DNA from 3 places in the Lysinibacillus sp. UGB7 genome. Region 1 is predicted to be linked to each of the others. Evidence: riboswitches for the same ligand, from Rfam matches in the RefSeq annotation. Region 1 holds a riboswitch; each other region holds the start of a gene.

What was found. Region 1 has a riboswitch for lysine ahead of ACOMCU_RS19050 (transporter substrate-binding domain-containing protein). Riboswitches for the same ligand answer to the same signal wherever they lie in the genome.
Positions count from the first base shown of each region.
Region 2: linked by a shared signal. The riboswitch ahead of ACOMCU_RS19120 (amino acid permease) and the one ahead of ACOMCU_RS19050 (transporter substrate-binding domain-containing protein) in region 1 are both predicted to bind lysine.
Region 3: linked by a shared signal. The riboswitch ahead of ACOMCU_RS23955 (aspartate kinase) and the one ahead of ACOMCU_RS19050 (transporter substrate-binding domain-containing protein) in region 1 are both predicted to bind lysine.

Region 1 covers NZ_JBMGUV010000023.1:72,523-79,269, reverse strand. Annotated here, with positions in the region: gene ACOMCU_RS19060 (2-oxoglutarate dehydrogenase E1 component) at 1-1,926, shown strand, start outside; gene odhB (2-oxoglutarate dehydrogenase complex dihydrolipoyllysine-residue succinyltransferase) at 2,018-3,250, shown strand; lysine riboswitch at 3,472-3,657, shown strand; gene ACOMCU_RS19050 (transporter substrate-binding domain-containing protein) at 3,777-4,628, shown strand; gene ACOMCU_RS19045 (amino acid ABC transporter permease) at 4,822-5,547, shown strand; gene ACOMCU_RS19040 (amino acid ABC transporter ATP-binding protein) at 5,560-6,291, shown strand.
Region 2 covers NZ_JBMGUV010000024.1:19-6,765, reverse strand. Annotated here, with positions in the region: gene ACOMCU_RS19140 (ABC transporter permease) at 1-553, opposite strand, end outside; gene ACOMCU_RS19135 (ABC transporter ATP-binding protein) at 546-1,469, opposite strand; gene ACOMCU_RS19130 (sensor histidine kinase) at 1,604-2,539, opposite strand; gene ACOMCU_RS19125 (response regulator transcription factor) at 2,544-3,236, opposite strand; gene ACOMCU_RS19120 (amino acid permease) at 3,419-4,882, opposite strand; lysine riboswitch at 5,112-5,288, opposite strand; gene ACOMCU_RS19115 (CynX/NimT family MFS transporter) at 5,468-6,673, shown strand.
Region 3 covers NZ_JBMGUV010000039.1:26,499-33,245, reverse strand. Annotated here, with positions in the region: gene sdhB (succinate dehydrogenase iron-sulfur subunit) at 1-670, opposite strand, end outside; gene sdhA (succinate dehydrogenase flavoprotein subunit) at 685-2,430, opposite strand; gene ACOMCU_RS23965 (succinate dehydrogenase cytochrome b558 subunit) at 2,495-3,109, opposite strand; gene ACOMCU_RS23960 (YslB family protein) at 3,382-3,816, shown strand; gene ACOMCU_RS23955 (aspartate kinase) at 3,971-5,197, opposite strand; lysine riboswitch at 5,566-5,744, opposite strand; gene uvrC (excinuclease ABC subunit UvrC) at 5,785-6,747, opposite strand, start outside.

The DNA of each region.
Region 1 (6,747 bases):
GCTTCATATAATCGTGAGTCTGGTATGAATGTAAAACTTGCTTATAACCCATCTCACTTAGAAGTTGGAAACCCAGTTGTTTTAGGTTCTACACGTGCAACTCAAGATGACACTTCTAAACCAGGGCAAGCTGTTCATAACCCAGGAAAAGGATTAGGAATCCTTGTGCATGGTGATGCTGCATTCCCAGGTCAAGGGATTGTTACAGAGGTGTTAAACTATGCGAAAACAGAAGGTTTCTCAACTGGCGGAACAATTCATATCATTGCCAACAATATGATCGGATTCACTACGGAGTTACATGACTCTCGTTCGTCTGTCTATTCTTCTGACCCAGCAAAAGGTTACGAAGTACCTGTTGTGCACGTTAACGCAGATGTGCCGGAAGCGGTTGTACAAGTAGGACGTTTTGCGGCTAGCTACCGTCAAAAATTTGGGAAAGATATTATCGTCGATTTGATTGGTTACCGTCGTCATGGACATAATGAAACGGATGATCCAACAGTAACGAACCCAGAAGTATATAAACTAGTATCTAAACATGAAACTGTACGTGCTTTATATGGTACTCAATTAGTTGCTGAAGGCGTTGTTTCTAATGATGACGTAACTGCACTTGATTCAGCTATCTATGCAGAAATGCAAGCCGCTTATGACCATGTGAAAGAAATGGCAGATAAAGATGAGCATACACATTTAGAAATGCCGGAAGAATTAAAAGTAGCATTCCCTCAAATCGAAACAGCTGTAGGTGCTGATCGATTAGATAAAATTAACGAAGAGCTTTTAGTATTTGAGCAAGACTTCCAACCACAAAATAAACTTGGTAAAATTTTAGATAAACGTCGTGATGCTTTTGCATCTGCAAAAATCGACTGGGGCCATGCTGAAACTTTAGCATATGCTACAATTATTCAAGATGGCACACCTGTTCGTTTTACTGGGCAAGACGCACAACGTGGTACGTTCTCACAACGTCACTTAGTGCTACATGACAAAAACAACGGTAATGTATTCACACCACTTCACCATATTTCAGGGGCAAGTGCATCATTTACAGTGCACAACTCACCGCTTACTGAAGCTGGGGTAGTAGGATTTGAATATGGTTACAACTTAGAAAAAGGGAATGTATTATCAGTTTGGGAAGCACAATTTGGTGACTTTGCGAACATGGCGCAAGTAATGTTTGACAACTTCATTTCAGGGGCACGCTCTAAATGGGGTCAAAAATCTGGTTTCGTTATTCTTTTACCTCACGGCTATGAAGGGCAAGGTCCTGAACACTCTTCAAGTCGTGTGGAACGTTACTTACAAATGTCAGCTGAAAATAACTGGTTTGTAGCAAACTGCTCGAATGCAGGTAACTACTACCACTTATTACGCCGTCAAGCAGCAATGCTTGAAACAGAAGGAGTACGTCCACTTGTAGTCGTATCGCCAAAATCATTACTGCGTCACCCATTAGCAGCAGCGAATGCTGAACAATTAGCAAATGGCTCATTCCAAGAAGTAATTGAGCAACCTGGTTTAGGTAATAAAACTAAATCTGTAGAACGTATTGTATTGGGTACTGGTAAAGTAATGATCGATTTAGCAGACCGCGTAAAAGATGGAGAAAGCTTCGATCACGTACACATTGTGCGTGTAGAACAACTTTACCCATTCCCAACAGCGCAAGTAGCTGATATTATAGCTAAGTATCCAAATGTAAAAGAGATTGCTTGGGTACAAGAAGAGCCTAAAAATCAAGGTGCTTGGAATTACGCATTAGAAACATTATATGAACTTTCTGAAGGTAAAAAGCTTCGTTATGTAGGGCGTCCTGCAATGAGCTCGACTTCAGAAGGCGATGCAGATTCTCATAAAGCAGCTCAGGCAGCAATTATTGATGAAGCGGTTGCTGAATCAGTAAAAGTAAAATAAACAGATAATGATCACTGAAAACGGGGCTATTTGCCTTAGGCGGTAGCCCTTTTATGTGCATTATGCACGTTAATCAAAGGAGGAAATGAAAGTGGCTGAAATTAAAGTCCCTGAATTAGCAGAATCGATTACAGAAGGTAGTATCGCACAGTGGGTAAAAAAAGTGGGCGACCGCATTGAAAAAGGTGAATTCATCGTTGAACTTGAAACAGATAAAGTAAACGCTGAAATCATTTCAGAAGAAGCGGGTGTGTTAACACAAATTTTAGCTGAAGAAGGCGATACTGTTCTTGTAGGTCAAGTTATTGCAGTTGTAGAAGCTGGCGAAGGTGCAGCTCCTACTCCAGCAGCTCCAGTAGCAGCAGTGACACCTGCAGCACCACAAGCAGCTCCTGCTCCGGTAGCAGCAGCTCCAGTTGTAGAAGAAACTTCTGGTGAGCGTGTAATCGCATCTCCAGCAGCTCGTAAACTTGCGCGTGAAAAAGGCATTGACCTTGCTGCTGTATCTCCAGTAGATCCACAAGGGCGTGTACGTGTACAAGATGTTGCAGCTCATGGTACAGCACCAGTGGCAACACCACAAGCATCTCCAGCAGCACCTAAAGCAGTAGCGGCTGTTGACGAATCACGAGTGACAGTTGAAAAAATGAGCCGTCGTCGTCAAACAATTGCAAAACGTTTACTTGAAGTTAAGCAATCAACTGCTATGTTAACAACATTTAACGAAGTAGACATGACGAACGTTATGGCATTACGTTCTCGTAAAAAAGACCAATTCTTTGAATCAACAGGCTCTAAACTTGGATTCATGTCATTCTTTACAAAAGCTGTAGTGGCAGCTCTTAAAAAATACCCATATGTCAACGCACAAATTGTTGGTGATGAAATTCACTTAAACAACTTCTACGATATCGGTGTAGCTGTATCAACTGAAGAAGGTTTAGTAGTACCAGTTGTACGCGATGCTGACCGTAAAAACTTTGCTGAAATTGAAGATTCAATTGCAGACTTAGCGAAAAAAGCACGCGACAAAAAATTAGGCTTAAGTGACCTATCTGGTGGTTCATTCACAATCACTAACGGTGGTGTATTCGGCTCATTAATGTCTACACCAATTATGAACGGTACACAAGCAGCTATCCTTGGCATGCATACGATTAAAAAACGCCCAGTTGAAGTTGATGGCGAAGTTGCAATCCGTCCAATGATGTACCTAGCATTATCTTATGACCACCGTATTATTGATGGTAAAGATTCTGTAGGCTTCCTTAAAACTGTTAAAGAATTACTTGAAAATCCAGAAGATTTATTGTTAAATTCTTAAGAAAAGTAGTAAACTCCTCCAAAGCTTTGGAGGAGTTTTTTCGTATCAGTAAATATGTGGTATTTATTTTGGAAAAAACGGGATTTTTTAATAGAAAATTACTAAAAACCCATATTTAGAATTAAATCATTAGTCTGAAAAATGATAAAATTCGCTTGACGTATAGACTATTTTTATAGTAGTATCTAAATATCAATTAAATAAATAAACCTCACGTTCTATTGTGAGGTAGAGGCGCGATATTTATTAGTTCATTGTTGAGTTTAAGCAAGCGAGGACGCAATGAAGAAGGAAATGTCGCCGAAGCATAAAAGGAGCTCGTACTTTTATGCTGGGTCTGCAGTGAATAAGTGCAGGACTGTCCTAGTAAATATAATTCCAGTTTACTAGGTTGTGCTATCTCGGAAACATGGAAATTATAGTGAGGATTTGGGCAACTGTTAATAAAAGGTACGACCTAAGTTCTGAACTTAGGTCGTTTTTTTGTACAGTTGTTTTATTTTTTTACAGAAAAGGGGAGTTTTGGATGAAAAGAAAATGGTTGTTATTTATGTTCGCTGCAATGACTGCAATTGTATTAGCTGCATGTGGTGCTGGCGACAAAAAAGAAAAGACGACTGGAGACGTTGGTACGGACGAAGAAGGTGGCGAATTCCGTGTAGGTATGGAGGCAGGCTATCCTCCATTTAACTGGACACAGCAAGGCGATGCAAATGGTGCTGTGAAAATTGCTGATAATGCAGAGTATGCCGGCGGTTACGATGTACAAATGGCGAAAAAAATGGCTGAAGGTTTAGGGAAAGAATTAGTAATTGTGAAACTTGAATGGGACGGTCTAGTGCCAGCATTACAATCAAATAAAATTGATGCCATTGTGGCTGGCATGTCTCCTACAAAGGAACGTAAGCAAACAATTGACTTCACTGAGAATTACTACACATCAGATTTTGTTATGGTTATTAAAAAAGGTAGCAAGTTTGAAAATGCCAAATCAATCCAAGACTTTTCAGGTGCTAAAGTTACATCTCAATTAAACACTTCTAACTACAACGTAATCGATCAAATCAAAGGTGTTAACAAACAGACAGCAATGGAAAACTTCTCAGCAATGCGTGTTGCATTAGAGGCTGGTAAAATCGATGGCTATGTAGCTGAACGACCTGAAGGTATCTCAGCTGCAGCTGCAAATGAAAACTTTGCATTTGTGTCATTTGAAGAAGGCTTTGATACAGATATCTCAAATACGTCTATTGCGGTTGGTTTACGTAAAGAAGATGCTAATTTAGATAAAATCAATGAAATTCTAAAAGGCATTTCAGATGATGATCGACAAAAGATTATGGAAGATGCAATTCTTCAACAACCAGCAGCACAATAACGTGGTTGCACGGGCAACTTAGCCCGTGCAGTCTATGACGATTTTTATTCGGTGAAGCCTCATTGAATAGTAGTAATGTCTTGGGTGAAAGTCACATAATTTGAAAGAAGCATGCTCAATTCAAATGTAAGACATTTTAGGCCGAGACAAAATTGATATGAACAAGCAACAAGAAGTTGTTAGGAGGAGCATCATGAGTTTTGAATGGATTATTTCTATTATAGAAAACAACTGGCAAATGTTTTTACGGGGTGCGTATTATACGTTACTTATTTCAACGATTAGTACAATTATTGGTGCATTCATCGGATTTTTCATTGGGATTATGCATACCATTCCAACACGTAAAAAGGGCGTAAAGCATTACATTTTAAAGCTTTTTAACTTTATATTGACATGCTACGTTGAATTTTTCCGTGGTACACCAATGATTGTACAAGCTATGGTGGTCTATTACGGATTAGACATTGCATTTGGTATTGATATGCACTTTATTACAGCTGGTATTTTAGTAGTTTCTCTAAATACAGGTGCATACATGGCTGAAATCGTACGGGGTGGTATTGTTTCTATTGATAGAGGACAATATGAAGCAGCTTCTGCGATTGGTATGAATCATTTCCAAATTATGATGCATGTTGTCTTACCACAAGTGGCCCGTAACATTTTACCTGCGACAGGTAATCAATTAATTATGAATATTAAAGATACAGCGGTATTAAATGTTATTGGTGTAACGGAATTATTTTTCCAAACAAAATCTGTTGCCGGCAATAATTTCCGTTATTTTGAATCGTTCTTCGTCGCATGTGTATTGTACTTTATCATGACATTTACAGCATCACGTATTTTATTGTATGTAGAAAAAAGACTTGATGGCCCAGATGCCTATCAAAAAGAACAGAAAGAAACAGTATAGGGGGACGCACAAATGGCAGTCATTCAAATTGAACATTTAAGTAAATCATTTGGACGTAACCAAGTGTTAAAAGATGTAAATTTCCAGGTTGAAAAAGGAGAGGTTGTATGTTTAATCGGTTCTTCAGGATCTGGTAAATCAACACTACTGCGCTGTATTAATTTATTAGAAATGCCAAGTGGTGGTCAAATAATTTTCAAGGGCGAAAATATTTTAGATGAAAAACATAATATTCAAGAATATCGTACGCATTTAGGAATGGTATTCCAGCAGTTTAACTTGTTTAATAATCATGATGTTCTAAAAAATTGTACAGTTGGTCAAATCAAAGTGTTAAAACGTTCGAAAGAGGAAGCTGAGAAAACGGCTTTAAAATACCTTGAAATCGTTGGTATGGCACAATACGTTAATGCGAAGCCTCGTCAGCTATCTGGTGGTCAAAAACAGCGTGTTGCCATAGCAAGGGCATTGTCGATGAATCCCGAAGTAATGCTTTTTGATGAACCAACGTCTGCCCTAGATCCTGAGATGGTCGGGGAAGTATTAAAAGTAATGCGTCAACTAGCTGATGCAGGGAACACGATGCTCATTGTTACACATGAAATGGAGTTTGCAAAAGAAGTCGCAGATCGTGTCGTATTTATGGATAAAGGTGTGATTGTAGAAGAGGGCTCACCATCCAAAGTGTTAGTAAATCCAGAGCATGAACGAACAAAAGAGTTTTTAAAACGAACTTTGAAATAAAAAAATGCCTCATCAGTTGCTTTGCAAAAGTGACTATATATACTAGTGCCGTCTTAGGACACGGTAAAATGAAAAGCGAGCCTGTTAAATTAGGCTCACATCAGACTATAAACAAACTCAAGAATAGAGTTTGTTTATAGTCTTTTTTACAATAGAAGCGTCTATATGGACAAGTTGCTGTTCGCTATGGGCCCGGGTATGGCTTCAATCACCACGCCGCTACACGCCTACGGGGCCTTTTGCGCCTGCGTTCAATCCACTAGTGTATGTCTATAAATGATTAGGGGAATGGATAGAATGACGAAAAATAGTAAAGATGAACGCAATCCCAATTGCCATGACAAAGTCCAAAAATGGCAGACAATAGTTGCTCTTAGCGTACGACTGTCGTTAGTAAGAGCGATTTGCAACTGTTATTTCTGATAAAATTTCAAAAGGTATTCGGCATGATGACAT
Region 2 (6,747 bases), on a different contig from region 1:
ACAAGGAAGAAAGTATTGTCGCTGGAATCGAATATTTTTTCATGCCAAAGTACAAAGGAATAAGTGACATGCCTGTCGCTGCAACAGCGTTCATAAGCATCGAAGGGAGTTGTTGCATAACTACAGAATTCGTTAATGTATCTGGAATTAAATGATAGGTTGCACTAATGAAACAAAATATTGCCGTAATAAACACATTCGAAATAACAATGGTACTGAACGTAAAAATGATAACAATTGCAAGCTTTGCGGCAATTAAATTTTTTCTTTTAATGGGATACATAAATGCTGTAGTAATTGTTCGATTTTTATATTCTCCAATAATTAGCTTGGCAATTAATGTACCAGCAAAGACAATAAATACCCCTCTTACAAAAGAGTCAATGACCGTTAGTGCTGTCTGGTAGTTTTCGATCGCAGTATCTTCTTCTATTTTCGAGATAAACAAGATCAGAAACATAAAGCCTAATATGGTGAAATTTGCAATAATAGCACCTTTTACATAGGAGCCTAACTGATATTTTTTCATTTCTAAACGCATTAAATTAAGCACTTACTACACCCCCATTAATTAATTTTAAGAAATAATCCTCTAATGAGCTTGTTTTCTTGCTGATTCCTTCAATATCTATATCATGTTCGATCAATGTTTTTGAAATGTCCTTTTGTGAAGTGGAATTTTCATAAATGCGAATGCAGTTCTCTGCAACTAGTTTAAAGTTGGTTATGTTTAATTTATTCTCTAAAATAAATGCAGCTTTTTTCCCATCATTCACAATCACTTCAATATAATCTGTTTGACTACGATTGATAGTTTCCATTGATACCTCTGTTATTAGTCTCCCGTTATTAATAACACCAATCGTGTCAGCCAACAGTTCGATTTCTCCTAAAATATGACTTGAAATAATAATTGTTATGCCATATTCTTTACATAGCATAACGAATAACTCACGGAGCTCTTTGATCCCAATGGGATCAAGTCCGTTTATCGGCTCATCTAGGATAAGTAATTCTGGTTTTGTAATAATTGCTCGTGCAATGCCCAATCGCTGTTTCATGCCAAGTGAAAAGTCTTTTACACGCTTGCTATCCGTTTTGGTTAGCTTTACTAAATCTAGTACATGACTAATTTCATTTTTGTCGTAATACCCCATATATTCGCAATGTAGTTCTAGGGTTTCTCTGGCAGTTAACTTCTCATAGAAAATTGGGTATTCAATAATGGTCCCCATTCTTTTTAGTACTTCGTAGGATTGATCCGTTAATTTTTCGCCGAAGATTTCGATATCCCCACTTGTTGGCTTTGTAAGGTTTGTTAGCATTTTCATTACAGTCGTTTTCCCTGCACCATTGGGACCCAAAAAACCATATATCTCCCCTTTCTTCACATGCATATTGACGTCAGAAGCAACTTCTTTTCCTTCATATACTTTTGTAAGTTGGTTTGTTTTCACAATATAAGTCATCTTTACCTCTCCCTAATATGTGTCTTTCTTTATTATAAAAAGTAAAGCTCTCTATTTTATTACTTGATTCTTACTTATTTCTTAAATGAAGTAAAAAGCCTGTAGAGCATTATCAGCTCCACAAGCAGATTCGTTTAATACATCATTCTTTTTAGAGAAACAGTAAAAACCGTTTTCTCATAGGGGATACTGGAAAGGTGAATGGAGCCATTCATTATTTCTACAAGTCTTTTCGTTATCGTTAAGCCAAGCCCACTTCCTTGGAATGATTTATTTCTTGAATCTTCTAGCGTATACATTCTTTCAAAAACATTATCTACATGGTATTCATCGATACCCTTCCCACGATCCCATACATCAACATATATAGCGACGTCGTCATGTCTAACCACTAGGCCAATTACATTCCCTTCTGCGCCATATGCAAGTGCATTGGACAGTAAATTGTTCAAAATTCTATCCAGTGCTTCTTCATTGCCGAGTGCAAAAACAGGTGTTTCTGGTATTGCAATGTCTATTTTGAGTCCCATAGACGTTACTATATCGTAAAATGACAGGATGTTTTTTCTACAGATTTCACTCACATTTATCTTAGTTATTGGATAATCTGTGTCTCCTGCTTCAATTTTAGCAAGATCGAAGAATGTATGGATAATGCTCAATACTTCCAGTGTTTTAGCATGAACCCCTGAGAGCAATCGTTGTCGCTCTTCACCGCTTATAGGCTTGTCTAGTTGTAGCATCTCGATATATCCAAGGACAACAGTTAGCGGCGTTTTGAGATCGTGTGAAATATTAGCCAGCATCTTTTTCATAGAACCTTCCATTTTCCGATGTGTAGCCAATATTCTTTGATTATGATCCAGTAATGTATTCATAGCATTGAGTAATTGCTTTGTTTCATGATTAGCTGTCGAAACTAGAATTTTTTCATTTGTTTGTTCAGTCATTATGGATTGCAGCTTTTTACGCATGTAATGAATAGTTGTATTTTGATTTTTCTTGTCTTTCACCTGAAAACAAGTAATTCCGATGAGTAATACAATAATAATAGATAGTAACATAACCATACGATCAACCTTCTAACTTATAGCCAATTCCCCATAATGTTTTAATGTATTGGGGATTGGATGGATCATCTTCAATTTTTTCTCGTAGTCTCCTTATATGGACATTGATAATATTTTCATCACCATAGTATTCGTCATTCCAAATCAGTTGATAGATTTGCTGCTTTGTAAATACTCGATTACAATTAGTCGCAAACAGTTTTAAGATGCCAAACTCTTTTGAGGTAAGCTTGACTTTTTGCTGATTTTTTTCTACAGAAAAATTGATAATATCAATTGTTAAATCACCAATTATCAATACATCTTGCTGTTCTTCTATATGATGCGCATACTTTGTCGCTCTTCTTATGGCAGCTTTTACCCTAGCTGAAAACTCCAACATTGAAAAAGGTTTTGCAATATAATCATCGGCTCCTAAGCCTAATCCGAGTGCTTTATCGACATCACTATCTTTTGCGGACATGATAATAATTGGAAGTGCTTCTTTTTGACGAATAATCTTTAAAACTTCTAATCCATCCAGTTTTGGTATCATAATATCCAAAATAACTAAATCAAACGAAGTACTTACGCATTGTTGTACAGCCTCTTCACCATTTAAGACAGAAGTAACGAGATATCCCTCCATCAATAAAAAATTTTCCACCATTTCTCGAATGGCTTCATCGTCTTCTACTAGTAATATATGTTTTTGCATAATATGCACCTCTTCTTAAGAGAAACTTTTCATCATTAAAAATACCTTTTGATTATAATAACTTTCCATATCTATAATACCTTACCATAAAAAAGAAATTCGTAATATTTTTATATAAAATCAAAAAAGCTATCCCGTTCGTCATATTACAATGACTTACAGGATAGCCCTTTAGCTATGTTCTATTTTTCCACTTTCAAATCACAGTCCTTAAGCGGAATCATTTTCGTTTTATTTTTCACTTTAAAGCCAATCCATAATGCTAAAAACAGTGGTATTCCAATGTATGAAACAAATACACCATTCCAGTCAATTGTTTCACCTGTAAAGGCCGTGTAGTTTTGACCAACTACAACAATCATACAAACCGTAAATGCAAAGATTGGTCCAAATGGATATAGCTTTGCTTTATAAGGTAGTAATTTCGAATCTAAGCCTTGAGCCTCAAAAGCTCTACGGAAACGGTAGTGGCTAAAGGCAATACCGAGCCATGCAATGAAGCCTGACATACCTGAGGCATTTAGAAGCCATATATAGACAACCCCGTCACCAAAAAATGATGCTAGAAATGCAAGACTGCCTACTGCTAATGTCGCCATTAAAGCATAAATTGGAATCCCACGGCGACTTAACTTCATAAAGAATTTTGGTGCATGGCCATCCACGGCTAATTGCCATAGCATACGCGATGACGCATATAGCCCTGAGTTCCCCGCCGAAAGCATAGCTGTTAAAATAATCGCATTCATCAGGGAAGCCGCAAAGGCAATTCCTAATCGATCAAATACTAGCGTAAATGGAGATACCGCAATATCTTCAGATAGTAAACGTGCATCTGTAAACGGAATGAGCATACCAATTGCTGCAATCGCTAAAATATAGAATAAAATAATACGCCAGAAAACGGATTTCACTGCTTTTGGAATATTTTTTCCTGGGTCATCTGTTTCCCCAGCTGTAATGCCTAGAAGCTCTGTCCCTTGGAACGAGAATCCTGCTGCTAAGAAGATACCAAATGTAGCAAGGAATCCACCATGGAATGGCCCATCGCTAATGAAGAAATTCGTGAAGCCTACGGGTGCTTGCCCTCCCAAAATCCCAAATATCATCAGAATACTGATAATAATGAAGATAATAACGGTTGCCACCTTGATCATGGCAAACCAATATTCACTTTCACCGTAGCTTTTTACCGATAAAAGATTAAATGATAGTACGATGGCAATAAACAATACTGTCCAAAGTGCTGACGAGCTATCTGGGAACCAGTATTTCATAATTAGAGAGACAGCTGCAATTTCCGCTGCAATCGTAATAGCCCAGTTATACCAGTAATTCCAACCAAGTGCAAAACCAAGTGCTGGATCTACAAATTTACTTGCGTACGTACTAAACGAACCCGATGAAGGCATATAGGCAGCCATTTCTCCTAAGCTCGTCATTAAAAAATACACCATAATGCCAATTAAGGCATAAGCAAGCAATGCGCCACCAGGACCCGCCTGTGCAATGGCACCACCACTAGCTAAAAATAGCCCAGTACCAATTGTGCCGCCTAACGAAATCATTGTTATATGACGACTTTTTAGTTCTTTTTTCAACTTCGGCGGTTTATGCCCAAGCTGATTAACTTTTATTTCACTCACGTTAAAGCTTCCTTCCTTTTATAAGAGGTCCTCATATTCACCTCGACGTAATTGTACCCATTGTTTTTACGCTTCATAACCATTGCGTTTAGGTACAGTAAATTAATGCGTACATATCAGTTAGCGGAGATACTATTTTTACGTAAGTAGGTAATAAAATACCTACCGAATAGAAATAAAAAACGCCATCACATGAACGTTGTGATGGCTAAGTTAATCCCCAGTTCTTTCAAATGATAGCGCAACACGTCATTCCAACGTGACAGTTCTGTTCCTTTCGGAAACAGCCCCAGCATGAGGTTTTCAAGTCCCCTCACACTTCGGCGGTATTTCCTTTCAGCTAACATCTTTAATGCTTGTCATTTCCATTAGCGTACTTATAAATACCGCGACCTCTACCTCAATACAAACATGAGGCATGTAATTATTAAATTTATGATGTTATTCAGTCTATCATACGACCTTTGACATTTCAATAACAATAGTAATGTTCAATATTTTGTGAATTTTCTACCATTTTTAATAGTATGGTAAAGTGGTATAGTTGTTCGAATTATTAATGTTTTAATTCAAGGAGGATTTATTTTGACAACTAATGAACATTCTACTTATCCTAGCAAAAAAATTAGCTGGAAGGGAAAAACTCTGTTACTTGTCATCGGTGTTATTTTTATAGCTTCTACATTACGGATGCCACTAACTGTCGTTGGTCCCATTATTTCTTTCATTCGTGAAAGTCTTGGCATTTCCAACGTACTCGCTGGCTTTTTGACAACAATTCCATTACTAGCTTTTGCGATAGTATCACCGTTTGCACCAGTTGTTGCACGCAAATTAGGCATTGAATTGACATTGTTTTTATCCACGATCTTATTAGCATGTGGCATTGTCACACGCTCCCTTGGTACAACTACATTACTCGTTCTCGGAACGGTACTAATTGGCGTTGCCATTTCTTTTGGTAATGTGCTTATTCCAGGCTTACTGAAATTGAAATTTCCTTATCATGTTGGTTTACTAATGGCTTTCTTCACGGTGTCGATGAATCTTTCAGCAGGTGTAGGTGCGGGTATTAGCTATCCAGTAGCCCATTCGTCCCTTGATTGGCAAGGCGCTCTCGGGGTAGCTCTTATTCTAGTTGTCTTAACAATTTTGGTTTGGATTCCACAATTGCAAGCAAATAAACCTGAACCTACTGTCGCATCTATGAAAACGCGTATACCTTTATGGAAATCACCTGTAGCTTGGGCTGTTACGGGCGCAATGGGGTTACAATCACTCATATTTTATACGACAGCGGCATGGATTCCTGAAATTTATATTGCCCAAGGTCTCGCTGCCGACCGTGCTGGCTGGATGTTTTCAACCATGCAGTTTTCACAAATACCTATGGCTCTAGTTGTGCCTATTATTGCAAGCAAGATGAAATCCCAACGTCCACTTGTCGTCATTTTTACAGTATTTTATTTAATCGGCTTTACTGGTTTGGTAATGGAGTGGACAAGTTTTGCAGTTCTCTGGATGGTACTTATTGGATTAGCTGGGGGCGCTTCATTTGCGTTAGCGATGATGTTCTTCACACTGCGTACACGCACTGCATATGAGGCGGCTGATTTATCAGGTTTTGCACAATCTATTGGCTATTTACTTGCAGCAGTTGGACCCATCCTATTTGGTTATTTGCATGATTTATTAGGGGGCTGGAACATCGCTGGCTGGCTCTTCGTCGTGGTGGCAACGCTACTGTTCTTCTGCTCTATGAGAGCTTCTAAAGATGAATATGTAAATTAATTGATCTAACTCAAAAAATTGAGTTTGTTTACAGTCTTTTTCTTTGAAAATAGAAAGTTCTATATGAAACTGTT
Region 3 (6,747 bases), on a different contig from region 1:
CTACACAGTTTTGTGAGTTACCGCAGTTAGCAAGACCGCCGTCACCCATAATAGCATTTAAACGCTCGTCTTTAATCATTGCACCAGTTGGGTGCGTGTTGAAAAGACGTACTTGTGATAATGGTGCTGGTCCTATGAATGAAGCTTTTTCAGACACGTTTGGACATGCCTCCATACATACACCACAAGTCATACATTTAGATAATTCATAAGCCCATTGACGTTTACCTTCTGGCATACGAGGACCTTCACCTAAATCATACGTACCATCAATTGGTACCCATGCTTTAACTTTTTTAAGTGCATTAAACATGCGGTCACGGTCAACTTGTAAGTCACGAATAACTGGGAAAGTTTTCATTGGTTCAAGACGAACTGGTTCAGTCAATTGATCAATCAGTGTTGAACAAGATTGACGCGGACGTCCGTTGATAACCATTGAACATGCGCCACAAACTTCTTCTAGACAGTTCATGTCCCATGCTACAGGCGTTGTTGATTCACCAGAAGCTGTAGTAGGATTTTTTTGAATTTCCATTAATACAGAAATAACGTTCATACCATGACGATAAGGAACTTCGAATTTCTGCCAGTAGCCATTGCCACCTTGTGTATCTTGACGTAAAATTTCAACTTTTACCATTCTTCCAGTATTAGCTGCGATATCCATAATTCTTAGCCTCCTTAAGCAGAGTAGTCACGTTTACGTGGTGGGATTAATGAAACGTCAACTTCTTGGTACGTGATAATTGGCTCACCCGTAGTTGGGTCAAATTTTGCCATAGTCGTTTTTAAGAAGTTTTCATCATCACGTTCTTGGAAGTCTGGTTTGTAGTGCGCACCACGAGATTCGTTACGTAGTAGGGCGCCTTTTGTCATTACTTTCGCTAGGTAAAGCATGTTTTTCAGCTGACGCGTAAAGTGAGCACCTTGGTTACTCCATTTTTGCGTATCGTTGATGTTGATGTTTTCCCAACGTTTTAGAAGATCATCAAGTTTTTTCAATGTATCTTCAAGTTGGTCGTTGTAACGTACTACTGTCATAGTAGCTGTCATCATTTCACCAAGCTCTTTATGAAGCAAGTAAGCATTTTCTGTGCCATCCATTTTCATGATCGCATCCCACTTAGCTTGTTCTTCTTTTACGCGTGCATCATATACTTCTTGTGGAATATCTTCAGCATGCTTTTTAAGGTGTTTTACGTAATCTACTGCGTTTGGACCAGCAACCATACCACCATAAATAGCAGATAATAATGAGTTTGCACCAAGACGGTTTGCACCATGTTGAGAGTAATCACATTCACCTGCAGCAAATAAGCCAGGAATTTCAGTCATTTGGTTGTAGTCAACCCATAATCCACCCATTGAATAGTGAACAGCTGGGAAAATTTTCATAGGTAATTTACGTGGATCATCGCCTACGAATTTTTCGTAGATTTCAATAATACCACCAAGTTTAATATCTAATTCATGTGGATCTTTATGAGAAAGATCTAGGTATACCATGTTTTCGCCGTTGATACCAAGTTTTTGGTTTACACAAACGTCAAAAATTTCACGTGTTGCAATATCACGTGGTACTAAGTTACCGTATGCAGGATATTTTTCTTCAAGGAAGTACCAAGGTTTACCGTCTTTGTAAGTCCAAATACGTCCACCTTCACCACGAGCAGATTCTGACATTAGACGGTTTTTATCGTCCCCTGGAATTGCTGTTGGGTGAATTTGAATGAACTCTCCATTCGCGTATGAAGCACCTTGTTGGTAAACGATAGAAGCAGCAGAACCTGTATTGATAACAGAGTTCGTTGTTTTACCGAAGATAATACCAGGGCCACCAGTCGCCATGATTACAGCGTCTGCGCGGAATGATTTAATTTCTTCTGTACGCATATCTTGCGCAACGATACCACGACAAACGCCGTCAGGATCGACTATTGCACCAAGGAATTCCCAGTGCTCATATTTATTAACTAAACCAGCTACTTCGTGAGAACGAACTTGCTCGTCTAGTGCGTATAGTAATTGCTGACCAGTTGTTGCACCAGAAAAGGCTGTACGGTGCATTAAAGTCCCACCGAAACGACGGAAGTCAAGTAAACCTTCTGGTGTACGGTTGAACATTACACCCATACGGTCCATTAAGTGAATAATACCAGGGGCTGCATCACACATACCCTTAACTGGTGGTTGATTCGCTAGGAAGTCCCCACCGTATACTGTATCGTCAAAGTGAATCCAAGGAGAATCCCCTTCACCTTTCGTATTAACCGCACCATTAATTCCGCCTTGCGCACATACAGAGTGTGAGCGTTTTACAGGAACTAATGAGAATAAATCAACTTCAGTACCAACTTCAGCTGCTTTAATCGTTGCCATCAGACCGGCTAGACCGCCGCCGACAACAATTATTTTGCTTTTCGCCATGATTATTTCTCACTCCTCTTAAAAAATTGCAATGATTGCATGTCCTCTTTTAGTTTTCACGTACTTACACAAAAGCTAAAATTGCAGCCACACCCATAACACTTAGAATTACGAAAATAATGTTTGTTACATAAGTAGCAATCTTTTGAGCCTGAGGAGATTGTGTAATACCCCAGCTTACTAAGAATGCCCATAAACCGTTTGATAAGTGGAAAGTTGCTGATAAAATACCAACAATGTAGAATCCAAGCATGAATGGATTTGCAACAATATCTGCCATCATGTCATATTCAACGTGCGCTCCAAGTGCTTTTTGAATACGAGTTTGGAAAATGTGCCATGCAATGAAAATCACTAGGAATACACCAGTGAAGCGTTGTAATGAGAACATCCAGTTACGGTATGTGCTAAAACGACCTGTATTTGGTGTAGCTGTAAAAGCAATGAACACACCATAGAAAGCGTGGAACATTAATGGGATATAAATAATTACCCATTCCATTAGCAACAATAGAGAATGTGGAACTAATTCCATCGCCCCTGTTGCATCATTGTAAGCTTCTTCACCGCCAACAGCAGTGAAGTTTAATGACAAGTGGAACGCCAAAAACAAACCTACTGGTATGACACCAAGTAGAGAATGTAAGCGGCGCCATAAAAACTCTCGATCTTTCGACAAGACTGTTACCCCCCTTAGTACTTAAAATAGCACAACAAAAGAAGTCACCATTTTGTAAATGAAACTTCATTGACTGTGTATTTCATCATGGTACAATATTATGACATGTTTATTGTACTCTCAAGAGCTACGAGCGTCAAGGCAACTCGGAGTTTTTAATAGCCCTTATTAAAGTAATAATCTAGTACATGATGCGTCATTTTTTCTCGAAAAATCTATCTTTACTTTATCACTACCAAATTATAAGAAAATTCTAAGAAAGAAGGATATCAATGTTAAATACTCCATCTCCTACAATCTCATCATTTGGGTATGAGATAATTCGCGATCATATTCTATCTTCCATTCTTGGTAAACATGAAGATGAAGTGCTTTATTGGGCTGGAAAAGAGCTTGCTCGGAAGTTCCCCTGTAAAAGTCAAGAAGAACTTATCGCATTTTTCGCAGATGCCTGCTGGGGTACTCTAGAACTTACGAAGGAATCAAAGGATGGACGTATCTTCCATTTAACAAATGAGCCAGCACTTTTACAGCTTAGAAATCGAAGCTTTCGACTTGAAGCAGGATTTATAGCGGAGCAGATTCAGCAAGCAAAAGGCTATTTGACTGAGTGCTATGATGAAAAACGCGAAAAACAACAGCTTATAATGTTTACCGTCAAGTGGGATGTGAAGGAACGTATCATGAACACCATTCCGACAGAGTAATCGAATAAGGATTGTCATTCCATTAAATGGTGAATGGCAATCCTTTCTTACTTTAATATCACTATCAGCACTGTCTGAATATTCACTAAAGTTACAAATTGTTATAAACAAATTATACAGAATGCGTCCTTGATTTTCGACACACCCCCATTATCTATTCTTGAAGCGCTTCAGCTAAATTAAACTCCGCATGTAAAGCATTAGCTGCTTGAATCATATCGTCCTGTGGTACGACTACGGATACTTTAATTTCTGAGGTACTTACCATTTTCACAGGGATGCCCTCACGACGTAACCGATCAAACATACGTGCAGCAACACCTGGGTTGGACGCCATTCCCGAGCCAATAATCGAAACCTTCGCTAGGCCAACTTCAAAATCAGCAAAGCTAAAACCCAATGATAATTTACTATTTTCTAAAACGTGTAGAGCTTGTGCAAATTCCTCTTTCAAAATCGTAAAGGATACTGACGGCTTTAAGCCATCAATAATAGCTTGTACGATAATATCTACATTGATGCGATTCTCTGCCAGTACCGTAAACATATCTGCTAAGGATGCATCAGAATAAGCATCATACCCGACTGTTAAACGAATAATGTCTGATTCAAAAGCAACACCACGTACGATTAAATTTTTTTCCACTTCAACTTCCTCCTTTAATAAGGTACCTGTCACATCCAGCTCACACGAACGAATAATGACAGGGATTTGGAACTTCTTCGCGAGTTCCACTGCACGTGGATGTAAAATATGCGAACCTAAATTTGAAAGCTCTAACATTTCATCATACGAAATTTCCTTTAACTTTTTCGCGCCTAAAATATGATTGGGATCTGCTGTATAAACGCCTTCTACATTTGTGAAAATATCTACTCTTTCAGCATTGATTGCTGCAGCGATGGCAACCGCTGTCGTTTCCGCCCCACCTTTACCGAGCGTTGTAATATTCTGAGCCCCATCAATGCCTTGTTCACCAGCAACTACTACGATTTGACCCTGCGCTAAATGTTTTTCAATACGATTGACAGCAACGTCTCCAATGCGTGCGTTGCGGTGCTTGGCATCAGTTAGTAAGCCTGCCTGCCAACCGGTTAAAGACACTGCATCATAACCTGCTTCCTGAAGAGCAATCGCACATAACGCACTTGCAACTTGTGAACTTGTTGAAAATAGTACATCCAGTTCACGCTTTGAAGCATCGTCCGATAAATCGCGAGCCATCTTTGCTAACTCTTTTGCAGTACGTCCCATTGCTGATGTCACAACCACTACATCTAGTCCACGATTTTTTTCGGCAACTGCCTTTTTTGCGAACTCCTGAATACGATCTGTTGACGCTATCGCTGCTCCACCAAATTTTAGTACAATTCTCGTCATCGTTATCATTCTCCTTCTAACTCATTTACGCCTCAGTATAATTTGGATACGGATTGTGACTTGTACTGACAAAAGTCATTCTTATCAACTGCCACCTGTGCTCTAGCCAATATGAAGTTAATCACTTAGCTGTCGATACAAGTATCCTGTTGCTTTCGCTCAGATAGCTTACCGCAGTGAGGGCCGATTTTAGCGTACAATCCGCAACTGTATCTCCGCAGTCTAGCAAACCATTTTGGTATTCATCACCCACTTTGAGAAATTGAGGATACATGAATGATGTAAAAGAAACATGCTGGGAACATCAAAAAGGCAGCCCCACATAATGTGAGAGCTGCCTGCAACATGTACAATATAAAATCTTGCGCATGTGTGATAGCTCTCCGAAACATCAAGAATCGACAGTCTTACATCTCTTAAATGCAAAACCAGTAAAGTATCGGAAACAACGATACTCCACTTCGGCAAGCTTCCCTTTCGCACATCATCAAAGGGTTTGTCCACCCTCCAATATGCTACTATTTAACCTTGCACCTCTATCATCACTAAAATAGTGAATATAAACTTATATTTACGTTAGCATATGTCTAGTCCTTTGACAATGCCTCTTGCTGAAAATAAGCGTAAATATTACTTGCTAAATTAACGGGCATACCCGCTTCTTGTAATGCGAGCTCACTCGCCTCACGTATTTTCTTCACCGAGCCAAAATGCTTTAGCAACTGTTGTTTTCTCTTCGGTCCAATACCCTCAATGCCATCGAGTACCGATTGGATCGCATTTTTCTCGTGCTGTTGTCGGAGGAATGTAATCGCAAAACGATGCACCTCGTCCTGAATACGTTGTAATAAATAAAAGCCGTCGCTTGTACGTTTTAACGCTATTACTTCTGGAGGATCCCCAAATAAAAGCTGTGATGTATTGTGCTTATCATCTTTTGCTAAGCCAGCAATTGGCATGACTAGGCCAAGCTCATCTTCTAACACTTCTCGCGCAACTTCCATTTGCCCTTTACCACCGTCAATCAGTACTAAATCTGGCAATGGCAAGCCTTCTTTTAATACTCTTGTGTAACGACGACGAATCACTTCCTGCATTGCACCATAGTCATCATGCTTTGCAGCAGTGCGCGTTTTGTACTTACGATATTCTTTCTTAGCTGGTTTCCCATCAACAAACACAACCATTGCCGAGACAGCATCTGCACCGTGCATATGACTATTATCAAATGCCTCAATGCGTAGTGGCGCAGATATGCCCATTGCCTCACCGAGTGCCTCACACGCACCAATCGTTCGCTCTTCTTGTCGTTCAATGAGTTGGAACTTAGCCTTAACCGCAATTTCAGCATTTTTTGTCGCCAACTCGACCAGCTCTTTTTTCTGACCACGCTTTGGTGTAAGCACCTTCACAGCAAGTAAGTCCGTTAAAATTGTTGCATCAATGGACTGCGGAATAAAAATTTCTTTTGGCTTAATATGCTCAAGCTTCTCATAAAATCGCCCAACAAATGTTAAAAATTCTTCCTCTGCATCCTGGTAAATCGGAAA